Regions from separate parts of the Mesorhizobium sp. AR10 genome, predicted to be linked through region 3. Evidence: predicted binding sites of a transcription regulator. Region 3 holds the regulator's gene; each other region holds the start of a gene.
What was found. Region 3 encodes PhoB, which activates phosphate uptake and scavenging genes when phosphate is short. Its sites were predicted from a motif close to TGTCATNNANCTGTCAT; they were not measured.
Positions count from the first base shown of each region.

Region 1: the regulator PhoB is predicted to act here: its motif matches at 2,706-2,722, upstream of LHFGNBLO_RS08305 (PhoX family protein).
Region 2: the regulator PhoB is predicted to act here: its motif matches at 5,629-5,645, upstream of pstS (phosphate ABC transporter substrate-binding protein PstS).
Region 4: the regulator PhoB is predicted to act here: its motif matches at 2,242-2,258, upstream of phnF (phosphonate metabolism transcriptional regulator PhnF).

Region 1 covers NZ_CP080524.1:1,022,205-1,029,562, reverse strand. The annotation lists gene LHFGNBLO_RS08325 (SulP family inorganic anion transporter) at 1-904, opposite strand, end outside; gene LHFGNBLO_RS08320 (helix-turn-helix domain-containing protein) at 996-1,253, opposite strand; gene LHFGNBLO_RS08315 (phosphatase PAP2 family protein) at 1,510-2,226, opposite strand; gene LHFGNBLO_RS08310 (hypothetical protein) at 2,246-2,584, opposite strand; gene LHFGNBLO_RS08305 (PhoX family protein) at 2,789-4,792, shown strand; gene LHFGNBLO_RS08300 (hypothetical protein) at 4,934-5,158, shown strand; gene LHFGNBLO_RS08295 (phosphatidylglycerol lysyltransferase domain-containing protein) at 5,342-6,379, shown strand; gene LHFGNBLO_RS08290 (ABC transporter permease) at 6,392-7,153, opposite strand; gene LHFGNBLO_RS08285 (ABC transporter ATP-binding protein) at 7,150-7,358, opposite strand, start outside.
Region 2 covers NZ_CP080524.1:5,745,948-5,753,305, reverse strand. The annotation lists gene LHFGNBLO_RS31640 (ABC transporter substrate-binding protein) at 1-275, shown strand, start outside; gene LHFGNBLO_RS31635 (proline racemase family protein) at 369-1,442, opposite strand; gene LHFGNBLO_RS31630 (DUF808 domain-containing protein) at 1,486-2,475, opposite strand; gene LHFGNBLO_RS31625 (Na/Pi cotransporter family protein) at 2,597-4,327, opposite strand; gene pstS (phosphate ABC transporter substrate-binding protein PstS) at 4,422-5,456, opposite strand; gene LHFGNBLO_RS31615 (anhydro-N-acetylmuramic acid kinase) at 5,712-6,827, opposite strand; gene LHFGNBLO_RS31610 (hypothetical protein) at 6,826-7,092, shown strand; gene LHFGNBLO_RS31605 (SDR family NAD(P)-dependent oxidoreductase) at 7,082-7,358, shown strand, end outside.
Region 3 covers NZ_CP080524.1:1,655,688-1,663,045, forward strand. The annotation lists gene pstC (phosphate ABC transporter permease subunit PstC) at 1-831, shown strand, start outside; gene pstA (phosphate ABC transporter permease PstA) at 828-2,144, shown strand; gene pstB (phosphate ABC transporter ATP-binding protein PstB) at 2,162-2,986, shown strand; gene phoU (phosphate signaling complex protein PhoU) at 3,028-3,735, shown strand; gene phoB (phosphate regulon transcriptional regulator PhoB) at 3,752-4,441, shown strand; gene LHFGNBLO_RS11570 (ROK family protein) at 4,457-5,701, opposite strand; gene xylF (D-xylose ABC transporter substrate-binding protein) at 6,075-7,115, shown strand; gene LHFGNBLO_RS11580 (sugar ABC transporter permease) at 7,265-7,358, shown strand, end outside.
Region 4 covers NZ_CP080524.1:1,976,035-1,983,392, forward strand. The annotation lists gene LHFGNBLO_RS13075 (carbon-phosphorus lyase complex subunit PhnI) at 1-1,089, opposite strand, end outside; gene phnH (phosphonate C-P lyase system protein PhnH) at 1,091-1,702, opposite strand; gene phnG (phosphonate C-P lyase system protein PhnG) at 1,702-2,163, opposite strand; gene phnF (phosphonate metabolism transcriptional regulator PhnF) at 2,283-3,035, shown strand; gene LHFGNBLO_RS13095 (zinc-binding alcohol dehydrogenase family protein) at 3,309-4,325, opposite strand; gene LHFGNBLO_RS13100 (ABC transporter permease) at 4,398-5,363, opposite strand; gene LHFGNBLO_RS13105 (sugar ABC transporter ATP-binding protein) at 5,360-6,913, opposite strand; gene LHFGNBLO_RS13110 (ABC transporter substrate-binding protein) at 7,038-7,358, opposite strand, start outside.

The sequences.
Region 1 (7,358 bases), 630 kb from region 3:
GCTCGCAATTGGAGCGGTGTCGCCGTCCCGTCATGCCGTCGGCGACGACGGCCGACAGCAAAGATTCGATGGCGCCGAGCAGCGCGAAAGCGATAGCGTCCGGCAACACCGCGATCGCCTTGTCGAGGCTGAACGCCGGCAGCGCCGGGAAGGGCAGGCTGCGCGGAATGCCGCCATAGCGCGTGCCGATCGTTTCCGCCGGCAGAGCCAGCAGCGCCACCACCAGCGAGGCCAGCCCGACGGCGATCAGCATGCCCGGCCAGCCGGGCCGCCACCGCTTCAGCCCGACGATGGTGGCGATTGTCAGCGCCGCCACCAGCGTCGCCGATATGTTCAGCGTGCCGGCCGCCTCGCTGATCGCCATCAGCTTCGGCAGCAGCGGCCCGGGTTCGGTGCCCGTCAGCTTCAGCCCGAACAATTCGACGATCTGGCCGGAGAAGATGATGATGGCGATGCCGGCGGTGAAACCGACCGTCACCGGGTAGGGGATGAATTTGATGTAGGTGCCGAGCCTGAGATAGCCGATGGCGAGCAGGAAGACGCCCGACATCATCGTTGCCAGGAGCAGTCCGTCGACGCCTTCGCGCTGCACCGTCGCCGCCACCAGCACGATGAAGGCGCCGGCCGGGCCGCCGATCTGGAAACGGCTGCCGCCGAGTGCCGAGACGATGAAACCGCCGATGATGGCCGTGAACAGGCCGCGCTCCGGCGTCACCCCCGACGCAATCGCGATCGCCATCGACAGCGGCAGCGCCACGATGGCGACGGTCAGTCCGGCCATGAAGTCGGCCTTGAACTGCGCCAGGTGGTAACCCTCGCGCCAGACCGTCACCAGCTTCGGCGTGAACAGTTCGGAAAATGTCGGCCGCGCCGGATGCCGGCTTGCCCTACGGCTCTGGTCCATGAATGCCTTCCGCTCCGTGAAGGCGGCGGGATCGTCGGCAGGAACGTCGGCGGTCGCGTCGCGACTTATGTCTGCCGACTCGGCGGAGGGTTTAACGCGGCGCCGTCTGCTTGAGGCGTACGCCCCTGCCACCGCGCTCGCTGGCCTGGTTTTCGCTGATCAGCTCCACCCCGGCCTCGTCGAGTGCCTGGATGACCTTCATCAGCGTATCCACCACGCCCCTGACCACGCCGTCGCTTGCTTCCATGCGTTGGATGGTCGGAAGCGAAACCCCGGCGCGCTCGGCGAGCGTCTTCTGATCGACGCCGGCCAGCGCCCTCGCGGCGCGCATCTGCGCGGCAGTGATCATCGGCCAAAATCCCCGTCTGAGTCTGCGGTATCAACGTATAATACAATCATGGTGATGTTTCAAGCATTATTATGCATGTTTGAAACATGATCACTCTCGGGGAGCCGGATGGCGGGGAACAAGACAAGCATGCTTGTTGATCGTCATTGACGGGAGATGCAGGTGAAGATTTCCAGGGCCTTGATGTCATCGGCAGCCTTGCTGTCGGCGGTTTTCCTGCTGGCAGGCTGCGGACACGGACTGATCAACCGGCTGATTAATCTTCAGTCTCGCTGTCACCGTAGGCCTGCCCGCGCCATCGCTGCCACGCCCGGGCAGTGAGCCAGCACAGTATCGCCCATGTGAAGCCGGCACACCAGCCGGCCAGCACGTCCGACGGCCAGTGGACGCCGAGATAGATGCGGCTGATGCCGACCAGTAACGTCGTCAGCACCGCCAGCGCCAGCACGTAGATCTTTGTCGTTCGCCCATGCAGGAAGCGTGATGCCAGCGCGCCAAGCGTCAGATAGGTCACTGCCGACAGCATGGCGTGGCCGCTCGGAAAGGACAGCGTCGTCTCGTTGACGAGATGCGAGACGAGTTCGGGGCGCGGCCGGTCGATGCCGGCTTTCAGCAGGCTCGACAGCACCTGACCACCGGCCACCGCCACGAAGATGAAAAGGGCGGTCGCCGGCCTGCGGATCAGCAGGAGATAGACGATCACCGCCGCTACGATCAGCACCAGCACGCTGCCGCTGCCAAGGCTGGTGATGTCGCGCATCGCCCCTTCCAGCCAGAGCGGGCCGATCGGGCTGTCGGGCTGGCCTGCCTTGCGGAAGGCGAGCAGGATTTCGGTGTCGAAGGCGTGCGGCGTGGTGGCGCGCGCCACCTCCATCAGTTCCTCGAACGCCCACAGCCCGGCGGCGATGACCAGGCCGGCCAGCAGCACCGGGAATTCGATCCAGTTGGCCAGTGTGCTTGCGGTTTTCTTTATCATCAGGCAGACCGTCGCATCATCGACCTTGCAGATAGGGCCCGAGCGTGATCAGCGCCACCGCCCCGATCGCGAGCACGATACCGGTCGCCTGCAAGGCATTGACGCGCTCGCCGAAAAAGACCAGCGCCACCACATTCACCGATACAAGCTGGATGACCGCCGATAGGCTGAACGACACCGACATGCCGAATTCCCGGATCAACCGCAGCATGACCAGATTGCCCAGCGAATACAGCGCCAGTGTCAGAACGATCTTGCCGAGGCTTGGCGACAGCCCCCATTGCTTCGCCGCCGTCGCTGCCAGCAGAAAGATCACCGTCGAAATGCCGAGCTGCACCAGTCCCCAGAAACTCAATTTCTTGCCCCTCATGATGCGGCCTTCGCCGCGCGTTTCGCAGACGTTGTTTCCGAAGCGCCGGTCGTGGTCAAGCCGGGCCGATCGCCGGCATCAAATCAGTGTGGAAATTGGCTGGCTTCGTCATCAAGCTGTGATCCGCCGGCTTTACGCGGTCGGTCAGGCAACATGCTCCAGCCATCCCACGAAGCCAGAGGCAAGCCCATGACCGGACATCATTCCCCAGACACTCATTTCCGCACCAGCCTGCTCGAGGAAAGCGATGGGCCAGGCGCCAATGCCACCGACAACCGCACCATGGGCGAGATCATCGCCGCACGGTTCTCGCGCCGCGGTTTCCTGAAAGGTTCGCTGGCCGTCTCGGTCATCGCCGCCACCGTCAGCCCGCTGGCTCTGGTCGCCGCCGACAACGCCCGCGCCGCCGAGGGTTCGGCCTTCTCCTTCGACGAACTTGAAGCTGGCATCGACGACACGCATCACGTCGCACCGGGCTACGACGCCGACGTGCTGCTGCGCTGGGGCGATCCGTTGTTTGCCGACTCGCCGGACTTCGATCCGACAAAACAGTCGGCGGAGGCACAAGCAAAGCAGTTCGGCTACAACAATGATTATGTCGGCTATATCCCGATCGACGGCTCGGCCGAGCACGGTCTGCTGGTGGTCAACCACGAATATACCAACCCGCATCTGATGTTTCCGGGCATCGTCAGGATCGTCGAAAAGGACGGCAGCGAGGCGCTCGAAGTGGCACCGCTCAGCAAGGAACAGGTCGATGTCGAGATGGCAGCGCATGGCGGCACCATCGTCGAGATCCGCAAGGTATCAGGCAAATGGCAGGTCGTGCGCGACGGCAAGCTCAACCGCCGCATCACCTCCAACACCGAAATGGCGCTGTCCGGCCCTGTCGCCGGCCACGACCGCGTCAAGACCAATGCTGACCCGTCCGGCACCAAGGTCATCGGCACCATCAACAACTGCGCCGGCGGCGTCACGCCCTGGGGCACCTATGTCATGGCGGAGGAAAACATCCACGGCTACTTCTCCGGTGAACTGCCGGCCGACCACAAGGAAGCCGCCAACTACAAGCGCCTCGGCATCCCGGAGGGCGCCTATGAGTGGGGCGCGCATTACGACCGTTTCGATCTCGCCAAGGAGCCGAACGAGGCCAATCGCTTTGGCTGGATCGTCGAGGTCGACGTCAACGATCCGACCTCGATGCCGCGGAAGCGCACCGCCATGGGCCGCTTCAAGCATGAGGGCGCCGAATCGATCGTCGCCAAGGACGGCCATGTCGTCTTCTATCTCGGTGACGACGAACGCTTCGACTATGTCTACAAATTCGTCACCACGGGCACGTTCAACCCGAACGACCGCGCCGCCAACATGGACCTGCTCGACGATGGCACGCTGCATGTCGCCCAATTCGCCGAGGACGGCTCCATCGAATGGCTGCCGATCGTCTTTGGCCAAGGTCCGTTGACGACCGAGAATGGTTTTGCCAGCCAGGCCGACGTGCTGATCGAGACGCGCCGTGCCGCCGACTTGCTCGGCGCCACCAAGATGGACCGCCCCGAAGACATCCAGCCCAACGCCGCCAACGGCAAGGTCTATGTCATGCTGACCAACAATTCGAAGCGCAAGGCCGATCAGGTCGACGCCGCCAACCCGCGTGCCGAAAACGCCTTTGGCCACATCATCGAGATATCAGAGGACGGTGGCGACTTTGCCGCCGCCAAGGGCAAGTGGGAAGTGCTGCTGAAATGCGGCGATCCCGCAGTGGCCGAAGTCGGCGCCACCTTCTCGACCGCAACCACCGCCAATGGCTGGTTCGGCATGCCGGACAGTTGCGCCCTCGATTCGGCCGGCCGCCTGTGGGTCGCCACTGACGGCCTGGGGCCGAAGGCCGCCGGCCGCACCGACGGCCTGTGGGCGGTCGACACGGAAGGGGCCGCGCGGGCTACCTCAAAGCTGTTCTTCCGCGTGCCGATCGGCGCCGAGATGTGCGGCCCGCTGTTCACGCCGGACGATCAGACCGCTTTCGTCGCCGTCCAGCATCCGGGCGATGGTGGCGAAGACTGGGAGGCCTTTGGCCGTCCCTCCTATTATGAGGATCTGTCGACCCGCTGGCCCGACTTCAAGCCGGACATGCCGGTACGGCCGGCGGTCGTCGCCATCACCAGACAGGGTGGCGGCAAGATCGCGGTCTGACACGGGCGGGGTGCCGAATTGGCAGTCCGAAGGAGGGATTTCGGCTTTCCGAAGCCCTCCTTTTTGCGCTGAAACCATTCAAGCCTCGGGAAAGATTGGCAATTTAAACATGGCGCCCTAGGTCATCATCAGGAGACCGCCATGCCAAAATCCGTTTATGACCGTGGCCTGCTCAAACCTGCCGACGTTGCCATGTTGCAGCGCGTGTTCGATGAAGCCTGCCGCCAACGCGAGGCGCACCCAGATTCGACTGAGGCGCGCGAACTCGCCCTGACCCTGTTCGCCTTGCACAATGCCGGCATGGTCGAAGAGGATATGCTGATGGAAGCCGTCGGTTTCCGTCGTCTCGAACCGAAATCGGCCTGATGCCTTCAGCGCCGATGGGAGCAGACTTGGGATACTTTCGCGACGGGGCAATAGCGCGGCGCCGATTGCACTCTATATGGCACTTGCGCGATATGATCGATAATCAGGTCGCGTCAATGCGATTGATTCGGGGCGCTCGTGGGCTTGGGGGCCTCCTGTTTGTCGGCACGCGGAAGTTCGACCATGCCCTCCTTGCGCATCTATTTCGACCAGCTGCTCGAGGGCGCCGCGCCCAATGTTCCGCGGCAGGAATTGACGCATGTCGAGCGCTTGGCGCTGGTGCGTCGGCACGGCGACTTTTCCCTCGCCTACTCGACCGCCGCCCAGCAAAAGCTGTCTTACTTCGGTGACGCTGACGGCTACATCGCCTTCGGCACCAAGTTGAAGTACCATTTCGCGCTCGGCGACCCGGTGGTCCATCCGCCTGATCGGCCCGACTACATCAGACGCTTTGTCGAGGCCGCCGGCAGCCCCTGGTTCGTGCAGATCGGCGAACAGACAGCACGCGTATTGGCCGGGCTTGGGTACCAGGTCAACCGACTCGGCGTGGACACGCGACTGGTCTTGCCCGCCCATGATTTTTCCGGAAAGCGCAACGAAACCGTCCGCTATTCCGAGCGCTGGCTGCTGAAGAAGGGGTTTTCCCTGGCCGAGGACACCCGCACGATCTTCCTCGACGAGATTGCCAGGCTTTCCGAGAACTGGCGCGGTGACCGCATCGTCAAGCGTTGGGAAATGGCCTTCCTCAACCGCCCCTTCGCCGAGCATCTTGGCGTCGACATGCGCCGCTTCGTCCTGCACGGTCCCGGGGGAGATCTCGTCGCCCTGCTAGACTTCGATCCGCTGTTCAGAGACGGCAAGGTGATCGGCTACACCACCGCCTTCAAGCGCAAGCATATCGATGCCCCGCCGCATGCCGAGATCGGCCTGACCAAATTCGCCGTCGACCGCTTCCGCGAGCAAGGCATGTCGGTCGTCACCCTCGGCCTGTCGCCGATGCTCGACATCGGGCCGAGCGGATTTCCCGAGAGCTGCTTCTGGCGCAGTACCTTCCAACGCACCTATGAGTCGCCATGGGTCAATCGCCGCAGGTTCAACCTGCAGGGCCAGGCGGCATTCAAGCGCCGCTTCCATGGTGTCGAGGAGCCGACCTATATCGCCTTCCGCAGGGGCACGTTCCTCGAGATGCTGGGTCTGATTCGCTTGGTCAAGGCTGTCTGAAGCTTTCGCCCGTCAGTTGCGCAGCCGGTAGCCGGTTTTGAAAATCCACGCCACGATCGCCACGCAAATAGCCAGAAAGGCGACGGTCATGCCGAGGCTGACGCTGATCGAAACATCGGACTTGCCGTAAAAGCTCCAGCGAAACCCGCTGATCAGGTAGACGACCGGGTTGAACAGCGTCACCGTGCGCCAGAATTCGGGCAGCATGTTGATCGAATAGAAGCTGCCGCCAAGGAAGGTCAGCGGCGTGATGATCAGCAACGGCACCAGCTGCAGCTGCTCGAAGCTCTTCGCCCAGATGCCGATGATGAAGCCGAACAGGCTGAAGGTCACCGCCGTCAGCACCAGGAAGGCCAGCATCCAGAACGGATGCAGGATGGTCAGCGGCACGAAAAGCGAGGCCGTCGCCAGGATGATCAGCCCGAGGATGATCGACTTGGTTGCCGCACCGCCGACATAGGCAATGACGATCTCCAGATAGGACACCGGCGCCGACAAGAGTTCGTAGATCGAGCCGACGAATTTCGGGAAATAGATGGCGAAGGAGGCGTTGGAGATCGACTGCGTCAGCAGCGACAGCATAATCAGCCCCGGCACGATGAAGGCGCCGTAGCTGATGCCGTCGATCTCGGTGATGCGCGAGCCGATGGCCGAGCCGAAAACGACGAAATAAAGCGATGTCGAAATCACCGGCGAGACGATGCTCTGAAGCACGGTGCGCAAGGCGCGCGCCATCTCAACCCGGTAGATTGCCCAGACTGCGCGCAGGTTCATGGCTCTCTCCTCACCAGATTGACGAAGATCTCCTCGAGCGAGCTGTTTTGCGTGTCGATGTCGCGGAACTGGATGCCGGCAGCCTCGAGGTCGCGCAGCAGCGAGGCGACACCCGGCCGGTCACTCTGGTTGTCATAGGTGTAGGTCAGCTGATCGCCGTCCGGCGAAAGTTCCAGCGCATAACGCGAAAAATTCTCCGGAACGG
Region 2 (7,358 bases), 2.0 Mb from region 3:
ATCCGGCCAAGATCAAGGACGCGATGTACAAGGCTGTCGACCCGGCGGGTACACCGGTCTTTGCCGGCAAGGACGAGTTTGCCAAGGCGCTCGGCCTGATCAAGGACGGCAAGCCGATCCGCTACGAAGGTGTCATCGGCCCGGTCGCCTTCGACAAATATGGCGATATCACCGGCCCGTTCCGCCTCTGGAAGATCGTCGATGGCAAGGTGACGACCGACGGCGAAATGACCACGGAAGACGTCAACGCCTTGCAGGCGACGCTGAACAAATAAGTTCTCCCTCGCAGATACAAAGAACCCCGGATCGAGAGATCCGGGGTTCTCATGCGAGGGCAGCCATGTCTCGGGCGTGGATGCCTTTGCCGTCTACAGAACCGCTGCACCGCCACCGACCAGATAACCGTTGCCGAGCGGATCGCGTTCATCGACGAGCAGCCGCGAATGGGCGGTGATCCAGGCGCTTCCCTCGACTTGCGCAACGATGCCGCCAATGCCGTTCTGAACCCCTGGACTGACCGGCATGCCGCGATAGAGCGTGCCCATCAACCCCTCGTTGACGAAGGATTGGCCGATTTCAAGTTGCCCCAGCGCGACCAGCGCCGCCATGCGCGCGCAGGTCGCGGTTCCGCATGGCGAGCGATCGAACGACCCTGCCGCCGACACCGGTACGTTGAAGCCTGTCGCCTGCGGATCACGCGGTGTGTCGGTCCACACGATGTTGCCGACCACAGGCGGCTTGCCGTTGCGCGGATCGGCTGACGTCAGTTGCGCCGCGATCCTGGCCCGGATGTCTTGCGCGGCGACAATCAGCGCATCGATCGCATTCGCTTCGACACGAAGGCCCGCGGCCGCCACGTCGATGAAGGCGTACCATTGGCCGCCATGGGCGATGTGGACCGGCACGGTTCGGTCGTCGCCGAGCCGCAGTTCCAGCGAGCATAGATAAAACGCAAAGCCGAGCCGGAAGGCCACAGCCTCGCAGCGCCCGTTCTTCAATGTGGCGCGCAGTTCGACGCGGCCTGCAGGCGTACGCAACCCGAATTCGAAGGCGCCGTCGTACCCCGGCATTATCGGCCCAACCAACCCGAGTTCGATCAGCGTCGTCGCGGCACCGATCGTCGCGTGACCGCACATGTCCGGGTAGGTCGCCGCGTCCATGTAGACGACGCCGTAGTCATCGCCTGGGCTGGCCGGTGCGATAAGCGCAACCGAGAACATCGAGCGATGGCCGCGGGGTTCGAACACCGAGACCCGCCGCACCCAATCACGCTTGGCCCGCAACAGTTCGCGCGCCTCGTTTGGATCCAGCCCCGGCGCCAGATCGGCGCCGGCGATGACGACCCGAGTCGGCTGGCCACAGGTGTGCGAGTCCACCACCTCCAGCATTCTAGACGTCATCCGGGACAGTGACGGCAGATCAAAGGGGCGGGTCAGATCCATTGCGTCTCCCTTGGGATGGCAGCTATCCGTCAAGCACGAGCGGCTAGGCCCTGCGGGGCTTGGGCTTGAACTGACGCCATAGTGGCGAAATGCAATAGCTGATCACAGGGATGGTGAGGAGCCCGATTGCAATCCCGGCCAGGCCGGCGCCCGTCGCCTCGACCAGCCATTTGACCAGTCCACCGGCCGCGGGAAGGCTGTGCGCCGCCATCTCGGCAGCGTCGTGGATGAGATGACCGAGGCCCCCGAAACCATAGGTCTCGAAGCCGTGCACGACGATGCCGCCGCCGACCCAGATCATCGCCGCGGTGCCGATGATGCCGAGCACCCTCAGAAAATAGGGCATGCCGAGAACGAGCATCCGACCGGTGACGCGCACCAGCCCGCCGATCGGCGAGGTCGATGTCATGCCGGCCAGCGCCAGACCGAGGTCGTCGGCCTTGACGATGAGAGCGACCGCGCCATAGACCGCAACTGTGATGCCCACGCCCACCACAGCCAGAATGACGGCTTGCGTCGCGAAGCCGCTGTCGGGAACCGAGCCCAGCGTGATGGCCATGATCTCGGCCGAAAGGATGAAGTCCGTCTTGATCGCGCTTGCCACCTTCTGGTCTTCGAAGGACTGTGCGCCGGGATCGATCGAGCCGAGTTCGGCCTCATGCTTGTGCGCGGCATGCGGCACGACGAGTTCGTAGATCTTTTCGACGCCTTCGTAGCAGAGATAGACGCCACCGATCATCAGCAGCGGCGTGATGGCTTGCGGCAGGAACAGGCTGAGCGCGAGCGCCACCGGCAGCAGGATCAAGAGCTTGTTCTTGAGCGAGCCGAAAGCGATCTTGCGAATGATCGGTAATTCGCGCGCCGCCGCAAAACCGGTGACGTAGCGCGGCGTGACGGCGGCATCGTCGATGACCACACCGGCTGCCTTGGCGCCCGCCTTGGCGGCCTGGCCGGCAATGTCGTCCAGCGACGCCGCTGCGACCTTCGCCAGCGCTGCGACATCATCGAGAAGGGCGAGCAGACCAACACTCATGGTCCTTCACTTAGCTCTGTTGCAGACAATGCGGAAGGGAGTGTCATTGCGAGGTCGGAAAAAGAGCGGCATCGCAAGATGGCGATGCCGCTCTGGTCGTTTGTTCTGCCGTCTTTGGCCGTTACTCGGCCGGTACCGCGCTGAAGCCGGTGTCTCCCATGGAGCGCGACGTGGCTTCCCGGCGTGCTGACGCACGGGCGAGCACGCTTTGCCGGTTGACGGATTTGCGCTCGGCATCGATGCGGTGGATCAGGATTTCCGCACGCTCGATCGAACCGAGCAGGGCCAGGATCGTGCCGCGTTCGGCGGCACCAGCATTCGGTCCGAGCGCCAGCGTGCGGGCACGCAGTTCCTCGACCTCCGGCAGATTGACATGGCCGGCCGGCATCTGCGGGTTTGAGATGCCGTAGGTCGGCAGGATCTCGCGCAGCGAGGTATCGAGCTTGTTCAACGCTACGTCGACGATGGCTTGTGCCGGGTTGCTGAACTTCTCGCGTTTGACGCGGCGCGCCACCTGATGCATCGATTCCGTCAAGGCAGCCGTGAAGTCGGCTTCCTCGATCAGGCTGGCGATCAGATCGAGTTGCTCATAGGGCAAATCCTCCTTCATCAGCGAAGCCGTGTAGGAACGAATGTCGCGGCTGAGGATGTCGGTTGCGAGATAGTGCTCGCCCGGATCCGACGGCGCCTTCTTGGAAGAGCGTGCGATGTCGAGGAACATTGCACCGGCTTCGAGGTGACGCGCCGTCTCCTGCTGAACGGCGGGAATGGCCTTGGCAAAATCACTGGCCAGCTTGCGGTCGAGGAATTTCGGTGTCGAGAAATCCTCCGCGTCCTCGGCATCCGTGCGACCGACACGCGACAGCACGCGCTCGAACACACCGATGAAAGGGAACAGCAACAATGTGTTGAAGACGTTGAAGAAGGTCGAGTAGAGGCCGACCGCCACCGGCACCAGGGGAAAGGTCTCCTTGCCGTCGACGATCACCGCAACGGCCGGATCGCCGCCAAAGAACTGCATGGCCCAACCCAGGACCTGGATGGAGACGAAGAACAGCGGGATGGTGATGCACACGCCGATGATGTTGAACGATATATGCGCATAGGCGGTCCGCTTGGCATTCTTCGAAAGGTTGAGCGAAGCCATCCACGATGTGATCGTGGTGCCGAGATCGGCGCCGAGTGAAAAGGCGACGGCGGTTGTCCAGTCGAGAATGCCAGCCGCGCCAAGGCCCATCACAATGCCGATGGTCGCAGAGGACGAATGGATCATGGCGGTCACGCCGGCAGCAATGAACACGCATTTGAGAAGGTTGAGGTAAGAGTCGGCCGTGAGGGTTTGCAGCAGCGCCATGACTTCGGGCAGGTTGCGAAGCGGGCGCAGTCCGCCAGTCATCAGATTGAGGCCGTAGAAGATCAGCGCGAAACCCATGCAGGCGAGCGCTATGTTCTTCACCTTTTCGCTCTTGGCGAAGCAATAGACCAGCGAGAACACGCCGGCCAGGATCAGACCGAGCGGACCGAGCGGCAGGGCGATGAGTCCGTTGCCAAGCGTGGTGCCGATATTGGCGCCCATGATCACGCTGATCGCCGGCCTCAAGGCGATGACACCGGCATTGACCAGACCGACGACCATGACGCTCATCGCGGTCGACGACTGGATCACGCCCGTGATCAGCGTTCCCGCCAGCACGCCCTTGACCGGCGTTCCGGCTGCCTTGGCAAGAAAGTCGCGCATCCGGTTGACCGAGAGCGCCTGGATGCCGTTTGCCATGAAGTCCAGACCGAGCATGAAGATGCCCAATCCGCCGATCACCGGCACCAGGATGTCCTTGAAGATATCTATGTCCATTTCACGCAATCCCCCAACAAGTCGCCAATGCGACGCGACACGAAGTTCAGCTCAATTGCTGCGCGAAGCAGCCCGGCACCGAGCGGCGCCCACCTCAGTTTCCGACAGGCACCTGCTTTGCCCAGTACTGCTCGATCTGCTCGACAAGCGCTTTCGGCAGCGGCACATAGCCGAGCGCGGTGGCGTCGCCAGCACCTTGTGCGAAGGCGAGCCGGAAAAGATCATGCACGCGGCGATAGCGATGTTCCGAACGGCCCGAGACCTGAACGACGGCGAACACCGCCGTGCTGATCGGGTATGCGGCATCTCCGCTGCGATCGGTCAGCGAAGCGAAGAAGTCAGTCGTTTCCTCCCAGGCAACGGAATTGGCCGCTGCTTGCACGCCTTGCGGATCCGGTTTGACGAAACTACCCGATTTGTTCTGCACCGCTGCGAAGGGAAGGCCGGCGCGCAGCACCTGCCCGTATTCGGCGTAGGCGATCGCCCCTTTGGTCGCCGCCACGGCACGAATCAGAGCCTTGGTACCTTCGGCGTCAGTCCCAAGCGGCCATTCGATCAGCGTGTCGGCTCCGAGCTTGGTCTTCCATTCTTCGCTGCTGGACGAGAGGAACTCGGTGAAGACATAGGTCGAGCCGGAGCCGTCCTGCCGATGGACGACGCTGATGGCCAGATCGGGCAGGGCTATTCCGGGATTGAGCGCCTTGATCGCGGGATCGGACCAGGACTTGATCTTGCCGAGATAGATGTCGGCGATGACAGGGCCGGAGAGGCGCAGGCCTTGCTCCGGCAAGCCGTCCAGATTGGTGACCACCGCGATGCCGCCCATCACGATCGGAAATTGCTGCTGGCCATTCCTGGCGAGGTCGCTCGGCGGCACGGGAACATCCGTGGCCGCGAAATCCAGTTCGGGCTGCGCAAGCCGCATGAGGCCGGCTAGAGAGCCGACCGGCTCATAGTCCACGCTCCAGTCCAGCGTGAAGAAGTCGCCGCCGTCGGCGCGCGCATTCTTGTATGCCGTCGCCCATTTGCCGATGATCGGCGCAGCCAAGGTCGACCCGGCACCGCGAATAGGCTCAGCCTGCGCCGCGGTCCCGACGATGGCCACGGCAAGCGTTATGGCACCTGCCAATTTTGAAACCGCCGCCCAGGTACCGCGCAATGACACTAAATTTGTTGAAAACATAAATAGAATCCTGATTGTATTGCCGCCGCCGGTCTGGCGGACACATCAATAGTTATGCGCCCGGTGAAATGAGGCGCCGGCCAAAGACAAGATCACTGGTAATTTGTATTAATTTTTCTTAACGATTGGATGACAGGAATCCCTGCGCGGGATTCTTTTCGGTTACGTCAAACCGGGACAAAACCCGGCATCGTCGTTACTCTAACCGGCGAGCCGTCCGCCGCGCATCGGCTGCGGCACGCCGGTTGTACTCGGGAAGCTGATCGGCAGGCCTCTGAGCACGCGCACCGCCAGGAAAGCAAAACACTCCGCCTCCACCGCGTCACCCTTCCAGCCGAGCGCCTCGGCCTGCACGACCTCGACACCGGCGCGGCTGGCAAGCATGGCCATCATCGTGGGGTTGTGGCGGCCGCCGCCGCTGACCACCAGCGTCTTCGGCCGGTGCGGCAACAGATCGAGCGCCTTGCCGACGGCAGAAGCCGTGAACGCCGTCAGCAGCGCCGCACCGTCCTCGGCATCCATGCCGTCCGCCATCGCCGCGCCGAAATCGAAACGGTCCAGCGATTTCGGGTAGAGCTTGGTCAGATAAGTGTGCTGCAGCAATTTCGACAGCCGGGCTTCATCCACTGTTCCCGCCCTGGCCAGCGCGCCGTCGCGATCCATTTCGCCGAGCCCTTTCGACTTGATGAAATCGTTGAGCGGCGCATTGGCCGGTCCGGTGTCGAAGGCAACGACATTGTCCTTGCCGTCCCACCAGGTGATGTTGGCGACGCCGCCGAGATTGAGCACCGCCGTGTCGCCGCTGGCATCGGCATCACGCAGCAGCGCGGCGTGATAGGCCGCCGACAGCGGCGCGCCTTGCCCGCCGGCGCGTATATCGGCCGAACGGAAGTCGTAGGCCACCTTGGTTCCCAGTATGGCATGCATCAGTTCGCCGTCGCCGAGCTGGCGGGTGTCACCGAGCCGGCCGGGTTGCGGGGCGCGATGCAGCACGGTCTGGCCATGGAAGCCGACGACGCCGATATCGGCCATGGTCAGGCCGTAGCTTTCGACAAGGTTCTTCACCGCCACGGACTGGGCGCGCGTCAGCGCTTCTTCGGCTTCGGCAAAGATCGCCGGCTCCGGTCCGTCGAAGTTCCAGATCCTCGCCTGGCGCAACGTCTCCTCCAGCAGGGTGCGAATCGCTGTGGGGTAGGGGGCCAGCGTATAGGTGCCGAAATCCTCGATGCGCTCGCCGTCGGTCTTGATCAGCGCGACGTCGATATTGCCGTCGAGAACGGTGCCGGTCATCAGGCCGACGGCCCAGATTGGTTCCATGGTCAAGTTCCTCTACGACACCGCTGTAGCAGTGTTGCGATTCCTTCTGGATTCACGTGTCGGACGGATCGGCTCGTCAGGCAAGACCTTCGCCGACATCGGATCGCGCGGAACCTGCCGGCAGCGTTTTTCGCAAGACGGTGAAAATGGAGCAACCCCGTTCTTGCCTCTTGCCGTCGAAGGCGCGAGCCTGTGTGACCAAGGACATCGGCATCGGGCCGAATGTCCACACGCATATCGCAAGGAGGAACGACATGACATCTGAAGTCGCAGTGATCGCCGGCGCGGGCGCGGGCCTGAGCGCTTCGCTGGCGCGCCTTCTGACCAGGGAAGGGTTTCGGGTGGTGCTGGCCGCCCGCAACACCGGCAAGCTCGCGCCGCTGGTCGAGGAGACCGGCGCGCTGGCCGTCGAAACCGACGTCGCCGATCCGGCCTCCGTCGCCAGCCTGTTCGAGGCCGCCGACAAGGCCGGCCCTCTGGCACTTGCAGTGTTCAATGCCAGCGGGCGCACGCGCGGACCGATCGCCGAGA
Region 3 (7,358 bases):
ATGCTGTTCCAGACGATCACCTTTTTCGAAAGCGTGTCGCCGATGAGTTTCTTCTTCGGCACGGTTTGGGATCCGCGTTTCGCCGCAGCCGGTTCGGGCGGCAGCCAGGGCCAGTTCGGTCTGATTCCGCTTCTGGCCGGCACGCTCTATATCGCCGCCGTCGCACTGCTGGTGGCGGTGCCGGTCGGGCTGATGTCGGCGGTCTATATGGCCGAGTATGCGTCGCCCAAGGTGCGCTCGGTGGTCAAGCCGGCGCTTGAACTGCTCGCCGGCATACCGACCATCGTCTACGGCATCTTCGCGGTCGTCACGCTCGGGCCGTTCCTGCGCGACCTGTCCGCGGCGCTCACCGGCGGTTCGCCCTTCATCCAGGGCCAGAGCATCTTCACCGCCGGCCTGGTCATGGGTGTCATGCTGATCCCGGTCGTGTCCTCGCTGTCCGACGACATCATCACCGCGGTGCCGCGCGCCATGCGCGACGGCTCGCTCGGCCTCGGTGCGACGCGTTCCGAGACGATCAAGCGCGTCATCCTGCCGGCAGCACTTCCCGGCATCGTCGGCGCCATCCTGTTGACCGCCTCGCGCGCCATCGGCGAAACGATGATCGTCGTGCTGGCGGCGGGCGTCGCCGCCAATCTCACCATCAACCCGTTCGAGGCGATGACGACCATCACCGTCAAGATCGTCAATCAGCTGACGGGCGATCTCGAGTTCAATTCTCCGCAGACGCTGGTCGCCTTCGCGCTCGGCCTGACACTGTTCGCGCTGACGCTGGTGATGAACATCGTCGCGCTCTACATCGTGCGCAAGTACCGGGAGCAGTACGAATGACCGACATCCCCATGGACACGATGGCGGGTGCCGTTGCGCATCCCCGCCGCGACATCGGCCTGAAGGCCCGCTACGCCGCCGAACGCCGCTTCCGCATCTACGGAGTCATGGCGATTTCCGTCGGCCTGGCATTCCTGGCCATCATGCTGATCACCATCGTCTCGAAGGGCTACACCGCCTTCTGGCAGACGACGGTGTCGCTGCCGATCTCCTTCGACGAGAAGGTGATCGATCCCTCCAACAAGCGCGCCACCGATCCGAGCGTGCTGATCAAGGCGAACTATCCCAAGCTTGCCGAAAAGGCACTGATCGCCAAGCTCGGCATCAATCCCGACGACAAGCCGACGATCCAGAAGCTCAAGGGCTTCCTGTCCGAGGGCGCCCGCGTCCAGTTGCGCGACATCGTCGCCGCCGATCCGTCGGTGATCGGCTTGACGCGCGACGTCAACATTCTCGCTGCCGCCAATCTCGACTCGGCCTTCAAGGGCCAGATCGACCTCGGCGTCGAGGAAGCACGCCGCAAGGTTTCCGACCAGCAGATCGCCTGGATGAACAAGCTCAGGGCCGACGGCGCAATGGCAGAGCATTTCAACACCGGCCTGTTCACCTATGGTGCCTCCAGCCGCCCGGAAACCTCAGGCATGGGCGTGGCGATCATCGGCTCGTTCTACATGATGGTGATCGTGCTGCTGCTGGCGCTGCCGATCGGCGTCGCCGCCTCCATCTATCTGGAGGAGTTCGCCAAGAAGAACCGCTTCACCGACCTGATCGAAGTCAACATCAACAATCTGGCCGCGGTGCCTTCGATCGTCTTCGGTCTGCTCGGCCTTGCGGTCTTCATCAACTTCCTCGGCATGCCGCGCTCCGCCGCCTTCGTCGGCGGCCTTGTGCTGACGCTGATGACGCTGCCGACGATCATCATCGCGACGCGCGCTGCCCTTGCCGCCGTGCCGCCGTCGATCCGCTCGGCAGCGCTTGGTCTCGGCGCCTCCAAGATGCAGATGGTGTTCCACCACATCCTGCCGCTTGCCGCCCCCGGCATCCTTACCGGCACCATCATCGGCCTGGCGCGTGCGCTCGGTGAAACCGCGCCGCTGCTGCTGATCGGCATGGTCGCCTTCGTCGCCGATTATCCGACGACACCTTTCGATCCGGCCACCGCGCTGCCGGTGCAGATCTATATGTGGGCGAACGAGGCCGAACGCGCCTTCGTCGAGCGTATGTCGGGCGCCATCATCATCCTGCTCGTCTTCCTCATGGCCATGAACATCACCGCAATCGTGCTTCGGCGTCGGTTCGAGCGGCGCTGGTAGAAAAAAGGCATTTTGGTATGAACATCATGACCGAACAGTCCCTTGAAAACGCAGTGGGCGACAAAATGAACGCCAAGTCGAACGAAGTGATCAAGATGCGCGGCGACAAGGTCGGCGTGTTCTACGGCGACAAGCAGGCGCTGTTCGACGTCAATCTCGACGTCCGCCTCAACCAGGTGACGGCGCTGATCGGCCCCTCCGGTTGCGGCAAGTCCACCTTCCTGCGTTGCCTCAACCGCATGAACGACACAATCGACTCGGCGCGGGTGACCGGCAAGATCACGCTGGACGAAGAGGATATCTACGACAAGAACATCGACGTCGTCGAACTCAGGGCGCGTGTCGGCATGGTGTTCCAGAAGCCCAATCCGTTCCCGAAGTCGATCTATGAGAACGTCGCCTATGGCCCGCGCATCCACGGACTGGCAAAGCGTAAGGCTGACATGGACCAGATCGTCGAATCGAGTCTGAAGAAGGCGGCGATCTGGAACGAGGTCAAAGACCGCTTGCAGGAGGCAGGCACCGGCCTTTCCGGCGGCCAGCAGCAACGTCTGTGCATCGCGCGCGCCATCGCCGTGTCGCCCGAGGTGATCCTGATGGACGAGCCCTGTTCGGCACTCGATCCGATCGCCACGGCTCGCGTCGAGGAACTAATCGACGAACTGCGCCAGAACTACACGATCGTCATCGTCACCCACTCGATGCAGCAGGCGGCGCGCGTGTCGCAGCGCACGGCGATGTTCCATCTCGGCTATCTGGTCGAGGAGGGCGCCACCGACAAGATGTTCACCAACCCCGACGACAAGCGCACCCAGGACTACATCACCGGCCGGTTCGGCTGAGCGGTTCTGACAGCGAAGTTTCAGACACGAGGACGAAGATCATGGGTGAACATACCGTCGCGTCGTTCGATGAGGATCTGGAGCAGATCAGCCAGCTGATCCGCGACATGGGCGACCTGGCCCGCTCGATGGTCAGCGGCTCGACCAAGGCGCTGCTCAATTCGGACAACGCATTGGCGCAGCGTGTCGTTTCCGACGACGCCATCATGGATGCGCGTCAGCGCGAGCTCGACGACCGCGCCATCACGCTAATCGCCAAGCGCCAGCCGATGGCCAACGACCTGCGTGCGGTCGTCGGCTCGATCCGCATGGCTGGCGATCTCGAACGTATCGGCGACCTTGCCAAGAACATCGCCAAGCGCGTCGGCACCGTCGGCCTCAGCGTCACGCCGCGCGACCTCTCGCACTCCATCGATGTGATGGCGCAGCTGGTGCTGGTCCAGGTGCAAGGGGTCATCGAGGAATATGCAGCCGCGGACGCAGCAGCGCTCGCCACGCTCAGGAACAACGACGAGCGCATCGACGTCAAATACACCTCGGTGTTTCGCGAGCTTTTGACCTACATGATGGAAGACCCGCGCAACATCACCGCATGCACGCATCTGTTGTTCTGCGCCAAGAATCTCGAGCGCATCGGCGACCATGTCACCAACATCGCCGAAAACGCCTACTATGTGCTGACCGGTTCACAATTGCCTGCCAATCGTCCCAAGCAGGACGAAACGGCGATGTCCGCGCCGGCGGCATGACAGGGGTGACCAGTCGATGATCGCGCCACGCATCATGGTGGTGGAGGACGAGGAGCCGCTAGGCGTGCTGCTCCGCTACAATCTCGAATCCGAGGGCTACCAGGTCGAGGTGGTGACGCGCGGCGACGAGGCTGAAATCCGGCTGCAGGAAAACGTCCCCGATCTTCTGGTGCTGGACTGGATGGTGCCAGCGGTTTCCGGCATCGAGCTTTGTCGGCGCCTCAGGATGCGGCCGGAAACCGAACGGCTGCCGATCATCATGCTGACCGCGCGCGGCGAGGAGAGCGACCGGGTGCGCGGCCTCTCGACGGGGGCCGACGACTATCTGGTCAAACCGTTCTCGACGCCGGAATTCATGGCCAGGGTGAAGGCGTTGCTGCGTCGCGCCAAGCCGGAAGTGCTGTCCAGTGTGCTGAAGGTCGGCGATATCGTGCTCGATCGCGAATCGCACCGGGTCTATCGCAAGAAGAGCGAAATCCGGCTCGGGCCGACCGAATTCCGGCTGCTCGAATTCATGATGCGGCATCCCGGCCGGGTGTTCTCGCGCAGCCAACTGCTCGACAATGTCTGGGGTGAGACGATCTACATCGACGAACGCACGGTGGATGTGCATGTCGGCAGGCTGCGCAAGGCGGTCAACAATGGCCGCATGCCCGACGTCATCCGGACGATCCGTGGTGCGGGATACGCGATCAGGGAAGACTAGTCGCCCGGTTTGAATTCAGGCCACGTTCTTTCCGGTGACCGTTCGGGCCTGCGCGCCTGGTGCGAAAATCTCCTGGTCGACGAAGCTCAGCGCCCGCATGGCGCAGCCTTCGCGGATCAGCGGCAGTTCATTCGGCTCGGTGTCGAAGGAGATCGATTTCGAATGCTGGCCGCCGGCCGTCTGGGCGATGGCCTCGCGCAGTGCCGGCTCGATCAGGTCGAAAGCGGCGGCGCTGACGCCGACCATGGCGACCGGCGCCGGATCGATCAGCGCAAACAGGCTGCCGAGACCGAAGCCCAGCGCTTCACCAGCCTTGCGGTAGGCCTCGCGCTCCGGCCCGTCTTTCTCACGTGCCGCAGCTGCCAGAGTTCGCATGTCGGCGTCGCTGACGTCGGCGACCGGCTCGGCGTCCTCGCCCAATTGCCTGGCGTTGCGCCAGATGGCGTAGTTGCCGGCATAGGCCTCGACGCAGCCGCGCCGCCCACAACGGCAAAGCGCGCCGCCCGGGCGATGGATCATATGGCCGAACTCGCCGCCCGAGGAATGGGTGCCGGTGAACAACTCTCCCTTCAGCACCAGCCCCATGCCGATGCCGTGCGAGAGCAGGATGGCGATGAAGTCGTCACGGTAGCGGTCGGGATCGCGCCACTGCAGCGCCACCGCCATCATGTTGCAGTCGTTTTCCATCGTGGCCGGAATGCCGAATTCGGCCTCCAGTATGTCGGCGAAAGCAATGTCGGTCAGCGGCGTGATCGGTGACCACAGCATGGCGCGCGCGTGGGAATCGGTGATGCCCTGAATGCCCATCGCAATGCGGGCGATGCTGTGGACGTCGAGATCGGCGTCTTCGAGCCGGCGGCGGACGATGGCGACGCATTCCCCGATCAGTTCGTCGCGCGGCATGCTCAGCGTGTCCAGCCGGCGCTGTTCCTCGGCGACCAGCTGGCCGGCATAGTCGATGACGGCGACGGAAAGGAAGTTGAGCGACAGCACCACGGTCATGACCGCCGCGGCTTCCGGATTGAGGCCAAGGCCGACTTGCGGGCGGCCGCGTTTCAGCGCGACAGCCTCGCTGGCCTTGCTCTCGGCCAGGATGCCTTCCCCGATTAGGTCCGAGGAAATCGCCGATATGGTCGAATGGCTGAGACCGGTGGTTGCGGCGATCTCCGTGCGCGACGGCTGGCCGGCCCGGCGCACGGCCGAAAGCACCATCGCCCGGTTGCGCCGGCGCAAGTCGTCGTGGCGGATTCCAACCGACATGGTTCTGTCTTCCTCCCGGTCGTCGTCGCGGCCTCTCTTGATCGTATAGGCCGTCGGCGACGCCTAAAGTGCGTTGCGTCTGAATGGACTCACGCGACGCATTTTAGGGTATAGTTCCTGTGCGTGTCGTCATCCCAAAACCACTGCGCACTTTGGGCGACACGCCGTAGCAAATATTGGCAGAAGCAGGGGAGCCTGTCATTATTTATTCCGAGCCTCGAAAAAAAGTCACCAGCACATCAAAATCCATCAGAATCGATGTTGACAGTGCTCTGGTGTTAGATCAGTATTTTTTCGGGGCTCGAAAAAATAGAGCCTTGTGCCGGCCTTCGGGCCAGTTTGGTCGCGCCGCACGCGGCGCAGGGAGGATATTATGAAGAGATTCGCAGCCGCCATCCTGGCGGGTGTCGCCATGTCGCTGACGCTCGCGTCGGTCGCCCAGGCGAAGGACAAGGTCATTGGCGTTTCGTGGTCGAACTTCCAGGAAGAGCGTTGGAAGACCGACGAAGCCGCGATGAAAGCGGCGATCGAGGCCGCCGGCGACAAGTATATTTCCGCCGACGCGCAGTCCAATCCCGGCAAGCAGCTGACCGACGTCGAGAGCCTGATTTCGCAAGGCGCCAACGCGCTCATCATCCTTGCGCAGGACGCCTCGGCCATCGGGCCGGCGGTGCAGAAGGCGCTGGATGAAGGCATCCCGGTCGTCGGCTATGACCGGCTGATCGAAAACAAGGATGTGTTCTATCTGACCTTCGACAACAAGGAAGTCGGCCGCATGCAGGCCCGCGAAGTGTTCAAGGTGAAGCCGGAAGGCAATTACGTCTTCATCAAGGGCTCGGGTGCCGATCCGAATGCCGATTTCCTGTTCGCCGGCTCCATGGAAGTGCTGAAGGACGCCATCGACAGCGGCAAGATCAAGAATGTCGGCGAGGCCTATACGGACGGCTGGCTGCCGGCCAACGCCCAGAAGAACATGGAGCAGTTCCTGACCGCCAACGACAACAAGGTCGATGCGGTGGTTGCAGCCAATGACGGCACCGCCGGCGGTGTCGTCGCCGCTCTGACGGCGCAAGGGCTGGCAGGATCGGTTCCGGTGTCGGGCCAGGATGGCGACCATGCCGCACTGAACCGCGTTGCATTGGGCACGCAGACCGTGTCGGTGTGGAAGGATGCACGCGAACTCGGCAAGAACGCCGCCGAGATCGCCTCGCAGCTGGCCGCTGGCACTGCGCTCGACAAGATCCCGAACGCCGTGAAGTTCACGACGCCTGGCGGCAACGAGACCAACTCGCTGTTCCTGACGCCGATCGCGATCACCAAGGACAACCTCAACGTCGTCATCGATGCCGGCTGGATCAAGAAGGACGAGGTCTGTGCGGGCGTCGCCGCGGGCAGCGTCGCGGCCTGTAACTAAAACCGAACCGGATCCCGGTTCGATCTCGGCGCCGCGGCTCCAAAGCCGCGGCGTTTCTCAAGGGGCTTTCCGCTTCAAATGACTGCGGAAAGCAAATAGCATCGTGTTTCCGGCATCCGCGCCAGACGGCAAACCGGTGGGAGGACATCATGACCGACACTGCCAACACGCCGGTCGCCAATACGCCGGCAGACCGGGCGCGTGCATCCGAACTCAGCACCGTCGGACGCTTCCTCAAGGCAA
Region 4 (7,358 bases), 320 kb from region 3:
TTCCAAGGAGCCCATGTTCTCGCGAGCGTCGTGCTCGGCGCGCATGCGGCGCACCAGATCAAGCTCGGCCTGGAAGTCGACATAGTGCGGCAGCTTCAGATGTTCGACGAAGCCGGTCGCCTGAACATTGTCGGAATGCGAGATGACAAACTCCTCATCCTGAGCAGCAGCGCCGACATCCTCGCCGAGTTCGGTTGCGCGAAGCGCCCGGTCGCACAGTGCCATCGCCATCGCCTTGCGTTCGCTCTGGCCGAAGACCAGGCCGTAGCCGCGGGTGAATTGCGGCGGCGCCTTGGCTGAACCCTTGAACTGGTTGACCATCTGGCATTCGGTGACGCGGACGCTGCCGAGCGGCACGGCAAAGGGCAGTTCCGGGACGTCGAGTTCCAGCTCGACCTCGCCGATGCGGACCTCGCCGACGAAGGGATGGTTGCGGGCATAGCCGCGCTGGGTGGAATAGCCGAGTGCCAGCAAGAAACCCTCATCGCCACGCGACAGCGCCTGCAGGCGAATGTCGCGCGCCATCGGGAATTCCAACGGCTCGCGGGTTATGTCGCCGGGAACATGGTCCTGCGGCATGTCGCCATCGGGCTCGATCAGACCTTCGCGGGCGAGGATCGCGGAAACGCGCGGCATGGCTTCCGCCTCGCTTGCGCGCTGCTGCGGTTCGGCAACGTCGCCGCCGGCGGCAAGGTCAGGATCGAGCAGCCGGTGGGTGTAGTCGAAGGTCGGGCCGAGCAGCTGGCCGCCGGGCAGGTCCTTGTAGGTCGCCGACACGCGCCGTTCGACCAGCATTGCGGCGGTGTCGATCGCCCTGGTGTAGCCGAAGCGGGGCAGCGTGGTGCGGTAGGCGCGCACCAGGAAGATTGCCTCGATCATGTCGCCGCGCGCCTGGACGATGGCGAGTGCCGCCAGCTCGCGGTCATAGAGCGAGCCTTCGCTCATCACTCGGTCGACGCCGAGCGCCAATTGCTCGACGATCTGGTCGAGGCGAAGTGCCGGCACCGAACGGTCGCCGCGCCGGCGGTCGGCGAGCAGCTTGTGAGCGTTGGCAATTGCCGCTTCGCCACCTTTTACCGCGACATACATCTCACGTCTCCATCGTCTTGATGCGCGTGGTGCGCGGCAGGCAAGCGATGCCGTCCGGCGTTGCGAGGATGACGTCGACGCCGCGTGGGAAGCGCTGATTGTTCTGCCTCCACTGTTCGACGAAATGCCGCGGCATCTGCGCCGGCGCGATGGTCGCCGTGCTTTCGATGCCGGGACCTTCGAGCGACAGCGGGGCGCCGGAGACGAGATCGCTCACCTGCAGGATCAGCGTCGTGGAGCGGTCGGGATAGTCCTGCGTGCCTTGTGAAAAGCCGTCGAGCGACATCATCTCGGCGGGCGTCGCGATCAAGGCGAAATGCGCATCGGCCGGCGTGTTGGCCTCTGGTGCGCCGCTGTGGAAGCCAAGCCAGGATTTGACCGCTGCGGAGGCCTGCAAGGTCGGATCGAGCCAAAGCGGCGTGTCGTTGTCGCAGAGCGCTAGCGCAATAGCGCCGGAGCCTGCCGACAATGGCAGCGGTGGGCGGGCGAAGACCGGCAGGGATTGCATGGTGCCCGGCCGCGCCATGGCGTCCATCACGGCGCGGAACACGCTCTGGGCATTGAACACCGGATCGGCGAAGCCGCCAACGATCGACTGTGTTGCGATATCCATCAGTCTTCTCCGCGCACCATGGTGAAGAAATCCACCTTCGTTGCCGTCGTCTCGGCCCGGCGTTTTTCGCGCGCCTCGGCCAATGCCGCCTGCAACGGGGCGATGAGTTTGGTCTGGACCTCGTCGCGATGCGCGGAATCCTGCCAGAGCGCATCGGCGATCGCCGCCAGCCTGGCCTTCTGCTTGTCGCGGCCAAGCGCGTAGCAATGACCGACCTGCCCCGACGCAAGCCGCACGGTGGCGCGCGTGACCGTCGCCTCGCCGACATTGAACGGCGCGCCGCCGCCGCCAATGCGGCCGCGCACGGTGACCAGACCGGTTTCGGGACCGCGCAGAAATTCCGCTTCCGAGGGCAGGCCCGCTTCGTTCCAGAGGCGGACGATGTCGTCGCCGGTGGATTGCGCCAGCGTTGCCATGACGACCTTGCGCTCAGCCTGATCGCGCGCTTCCTGTCCTCGCATCGATACTTCCTTCGCACTTGAATTTGTCTAGTGATATAGACATCTATACAAATTATACCTATTATCTAACGTGTGTCCATGACGGGTGGATGACATTGGCGAAAAGATCCGGGGGCGAAATGGTCGGGCAGCAATTGGCCAACAGCATCGAGCGACGCAGCGGCGTTTCGCTGTGGCGGCAGATCGCCGACCAGATCCTGCATTCGATCGCCGTCGGCGACTTTGCCGAAAATGCCGCGCTGCCGCCGGAAGTCGCTCTGGCCGAACGCTATGGCGTCAACCGCCATACGGTGCGCAGTGCCATCGCTGCGCTGGTCCAGGACGGCGTGCTCAGGGCCGAGCAAGGGCGCGGCACCTTCGTGCTGTCGCGCAAGCGGCTGTCCTATCCGATCGGCGCCCGCACACGCTTTTCGGAAGGCCTGCAAGGGCAGGCGGTCGAGCGCCGAAGTGTTCTGCTCGAGTCGGCGGTCGAGCCGGCCAGCCGGCGGGTCGCCGAGGGGTTGGGCCTTGGCAAAGGGTCTGATGTGATACGCCTGGAGACGCGCGGCGAAGCCGACGGGCAGCCAGTGTCGCGTGCCACCAGTTGGTTCGAGGCGAGGCGTTTCGCCGGCATTGAAGTCGCCATGGCGGAAACCGGATCGGTGACCGCTTCGTTTAAACGCTTCGGCGTCAGCGATTACCTCCGGCAATCGACGGTGCTGTCGGCGCGGCATGCCGATGCTGCTGACCTTGCCGACCTCGATCTGCAGCCCGGAGCCATCGTGCTGGTTGCGGTCGCCGTCAACGTCACGGCGGACGGCCAGCCGATCCAGTTCGCCGAGACACGGTTTCCTGCGGAGCGGGTGGAACTGAAGCTGTCGGCGGACAACTAGCCTTCGTCATCCTTGGGCGAAGCAGGAGCGCAGCTCCGTCGCGGAGACCCAAGGATCCATGCCGCGATCTCGGGCGAAGAGCCCAGCGGAGCAGAATTCTGCACCGACGCAACGCTTCGAAGTCACGGCATGGATCCTATGGTCTGCGCCGCGTCGCTTCGCTCCTTGCTCCGCCATAGGATGACGAAGCGATGGATGTTTCGGCCAGTCGCCAAGGCATGCGATCTGCCAAAGTCCGCATTTATCGACCTGTCGAATCTTGTGCCGGACGTCTTACCCCACCTCGATCACAGCCTTGATCAGGCCGGATTTCTCATGCGCCCAGCGGGCGAGGTCGCGCGGCGTATCGCCAAGCGTCGTGCGGTGGGTGACGAGTTTTGCCAGTGGCACCGCGCCGTTGCGGATCGAAGCGGCGACATGGTCAAAATCGGCGCGAAGAGCGTTGCGGCTGCCGATCAGCGCCATCTCGCGCTTGTGGAATTCGGGATCCGAAAAGGCGATGTCGTCCTTGACGACGCTGACCAGGACCAGCGTTCCGCCATGGGCGACATGGGCAAAGGCCGACTGGACCGACTGGGTGTTGCCGGTGGCATCGAAGACGACGTCGAAGCCTTCGCCGCCGGTCGCCTCTCGCACTAGGCCGGCCGCCGTCGCCTGTGAAGCATCAAGCGTCGTGAAGTCGAGTTCGCTTGCGGCAAAACCCAGCCTTTCGCTGCTCATGTCGAGCAGCGTCACGTCGAGACCGGCGATGCGGGCAAACAGCGCTGTGCCGAGCCCGATCGGCCCGGCGCCGACGACCAGCGTGCGGGCGCCGGGCTGGGCATGGGCGCGGCGCACCGCATGCGCTCCGATCGCCAGGAATTCGACGGCGGCGGCATCCGCCAGCGACACGCCGTTTGCCGGATAAAGATTCTGCGCCGGCACCAGGATCTGCTCGCCCATGGCGCCGTCGCGATGGACGCCGAGCACCTCGATCTTGACGCAGCAGTTCGGCTTGCCTTGCCGGCAGGCGATGCATTTGCCGCAGGCGAGATAGGGGTTGACGATGACCGGTTCACCGACCGCAAGGTCGACACCTTCGCCGGTCGCGATCACGGTTCCCGACACTTCATGGCCCATGATGCGCGGATAGGCGAGGAACGGGTGCTTGCCCTCGAAGATGTGGTAGTCGGTGCCGCAGATGCCGACATGGCTGACTGCCACCAGCGCCCAGCCGGAGGGTGGTGCGCCAGGTGCGGGGCGATCTTCCACAACAAGGTCGCCGGGCGAACGGCAGACGACGGCTTTCATGCTTCGATCCAGTCGGTTCATGGCGCCACCGGCCTGGCTGTCGCCGGGGCCGGTGGTCTTGCCTGTGGTGGTCTACTTGCCGCGGCGGCGCAGCCCGTCAAAATAGACGATGATGATGATCAATGCGCCGGTGATGATGCGCTGCCAGAACGAGTTGACGTTGAGCAGGTTGGCGCCGTTGTTGATGGTGGCTAGGATGAAGGCGCCGAGCAGCGGCCCGTGAACAGAGCCGACGGCGCCGAACAGCGAGGTGCCGCCGATCACCGACGAGGCGATGGCCTGCAGTTCCCAGCCCTCGGCCTGGGTCGGGTTGCCGATGCCGATGCGCGCGGCCAGCAGCACGCCGACGAATGCCGCGCACAGGCCCGACAGCGTATAGGCCATGTAGATGGTGCGCTGGACATTGACGCCGGACAGGCGGGAAGCCTCGGCATTGGAGCCGACCGAGAAGAGATAGCGGCCCCATCGGCTGTGGTGCAGGAAGATGTAGGCGGGGATGCCGACCAGGATCACCATCCAGAACAGGTTGGGGACGCCGATAAAGGAATTTCGCGAGAACGCCGTGAAGGTGTCGCTTTTGATGTTGATCGAATTGCCGTTGGTCATCAGCAGGCCGATACCGCGCAGCGAGGTCAACGTCGCCAGCGTGATGATGAAGGGTGGCAAGCCCATCTTGACGATGCCGAAGCCGTGGAAAATGCCGATGGCGACGCCGGCCAGAAGCGTCACCAGAATGGCGATCCAGATGGGGAAGCCGGCATTTATCATCATGGCGACGATGACGGTGGCGAAGCCGACCACGGCCCCGACCGACAGGTCGATACCGCCAGTGATGATGACGAAGGTCTGGCCGACCGCCATGATCGCGATCATCGAGCCCTGCCGCAGCAGGTTCGAGATGTTGTTGGCGGAGGCGAAGCTCGTTGTCGAAACGGAAAGCAAGATCCAGAGCACAACCAGCAACGCCAGAAGCGTCAGTCCGAACAGGACATTGTAGTTGCGTTTCGGTTTCTCGGCAGCAATCGCCTCGGTGCTCATATCTGTCCTCCCAGCTTTTCTTGTTTCTCGGCGAGGGCCTGCGTGAGAATGTCCTCATGATTGGCGGTGCGGAACCCATGCGTGGCTACCAGCTTGCCGCGCCGGAACACATGCAGCGTGTCAGCGAGTTCGTAGACCTCGGGCAGATAGGATGAGATCAGGATGATGCCGGCGCCCTTCGACAACAGCGCACCGAACAGGCGGTAGATCTCGGCCTTGGTGCCGACATCGACGCCGACCGTCGGCTCGTCGAAGATGAACAGCTTGGCGCCGTGCGCCAGCCATTTGCCGATGACGATCTTCTGCTGGTTGCCGCCAGACAGGCTGGAGGCCAGCGCACCGCGCGTCGGCGTCTTGATCCTGAGGCCGGCGATCTGGCGATCGGCCTCAGCCTTTTCCTGTGTGTTCGAAATCAAAAGGTTTTTGGAGATGCGCTTGTAGATCGGCAGGTTGAGGTTGAGGGCGACCGGCAAATTGAGGCACAGGCCCTGGTCGCGGCGGCTTTCCGGCGCCAGCGCCATGCCGAGCTTGATCGCGTCATGCTCGGAGTTGACCTGAACCGGCTTGCCTTCCCACAGGATCTGGCCGGCAGATTTGCGATGACGGCCGTAGAGCGTGGTGACGAATTCGCTGCGCCCGGCGCCGATCAGACCGTAGAGCCCTACGATCTCGCCGGAACGCACCGACATCGAGACATTCTCAAAGCCTTTGCCCGACAGGTTCCTTGCCTCGACGATGGTAGCGCCTGGGGTAAAATGCTCCTTGTGATAGACCTGCTCGATCGAGCGGTTGATCATCATCTTGACCAGCTCGGCGTCGTTGGTCTCACGGATGTTCCTGGTGCCGACCAGTGTCCCGTCGCGCAGCACCGAGACGCGGTCGGCGAGCTCGAACACCTCTTCCATGCGGTGGCTGATGTAGATGATGGTGACGCCTTCGCCCTTCAGTCGGCGGATCAGCGTGAACAGCTGGTCGGCCTCCTTGCGGGTGAGATAGGCGGTCGGTTCGTCGAAGATCAGAAATTTGGTGCCGCGCACCGTGGCGCGGGCGGCGGCGATCAATTGCTGCTGGCCGATGGTCAGGTCGCCGAGCACGACATGCGCCGGCAGATCGAAGCCGAGATCGTCGATGATCTTCTGCGCTTCCTTGACCATGGCGCGCTGCTGCAGGATGCCGAACCGGGAATCCTCCTCGCCGAGGAACATATTGGCGGCGACCGTCAGGTGGCGGCAGAGCACGACCTCCTGATGCACGGCGTTGATGCCGAGCGCCATCGCCTCATGCGGCGTCGCCAGTGGTGCCCGCTTGCCCTCCCAGATGACATCTCCGGAGGTGCGCGGCATGACGCCGGTGAGGAGTTTGATCAAGGTTGATTTGCCGGCGCCGTTTTCGCCGACGATGGCGTGGATTTCGCCGGCCTTGAAGGCGAGATTCACCGGCTTCAGGGCATGTGTGCCGGGATAGCGCTTTTCCAGACCGTGCAGTTCGAGGATCGTCCTGCCGGGCTCCAGCGTTGGGGCCGGGTGCAGTTCCTGCGCCGTTGGCGTCATGACAATCCTCCCAGATTGGTCTCACGATTGGCGACTGGGCCGCATCGTCAGGGTAAGTCCAAGCAGCCTACGCGGATGTCTCCGGGGCAACGAGGCCCCGGAGACAATGCGCCTATGACGATGCTCAGTCGAGCTTCGGGTTGAGCAGCGCGTCGATCTTCGGATCCTTCATGTTGGCCTTGGTCACCAGATTGGCGCCGGTGTCGACATTGGCCTCGACCTTTTCGCCCTTCGAGGCGGCAAGTGCGGTCTTGATGCCGTCATAGCCCATCCGGTACGGATCCTGGACGACGAGCGCGGAGATGACGCCGTCATTGAGGAACTTGATCAGGTTCTCGTCGCTGTCGAAGCCGACGAGCGCGAGCTTGCCGCCAAGGTTGTTCTCGGCGACAGCCTGACCGACGCCTTGCGCCATGATCAGGTTGGAAGCGAAGATACCCTTGAG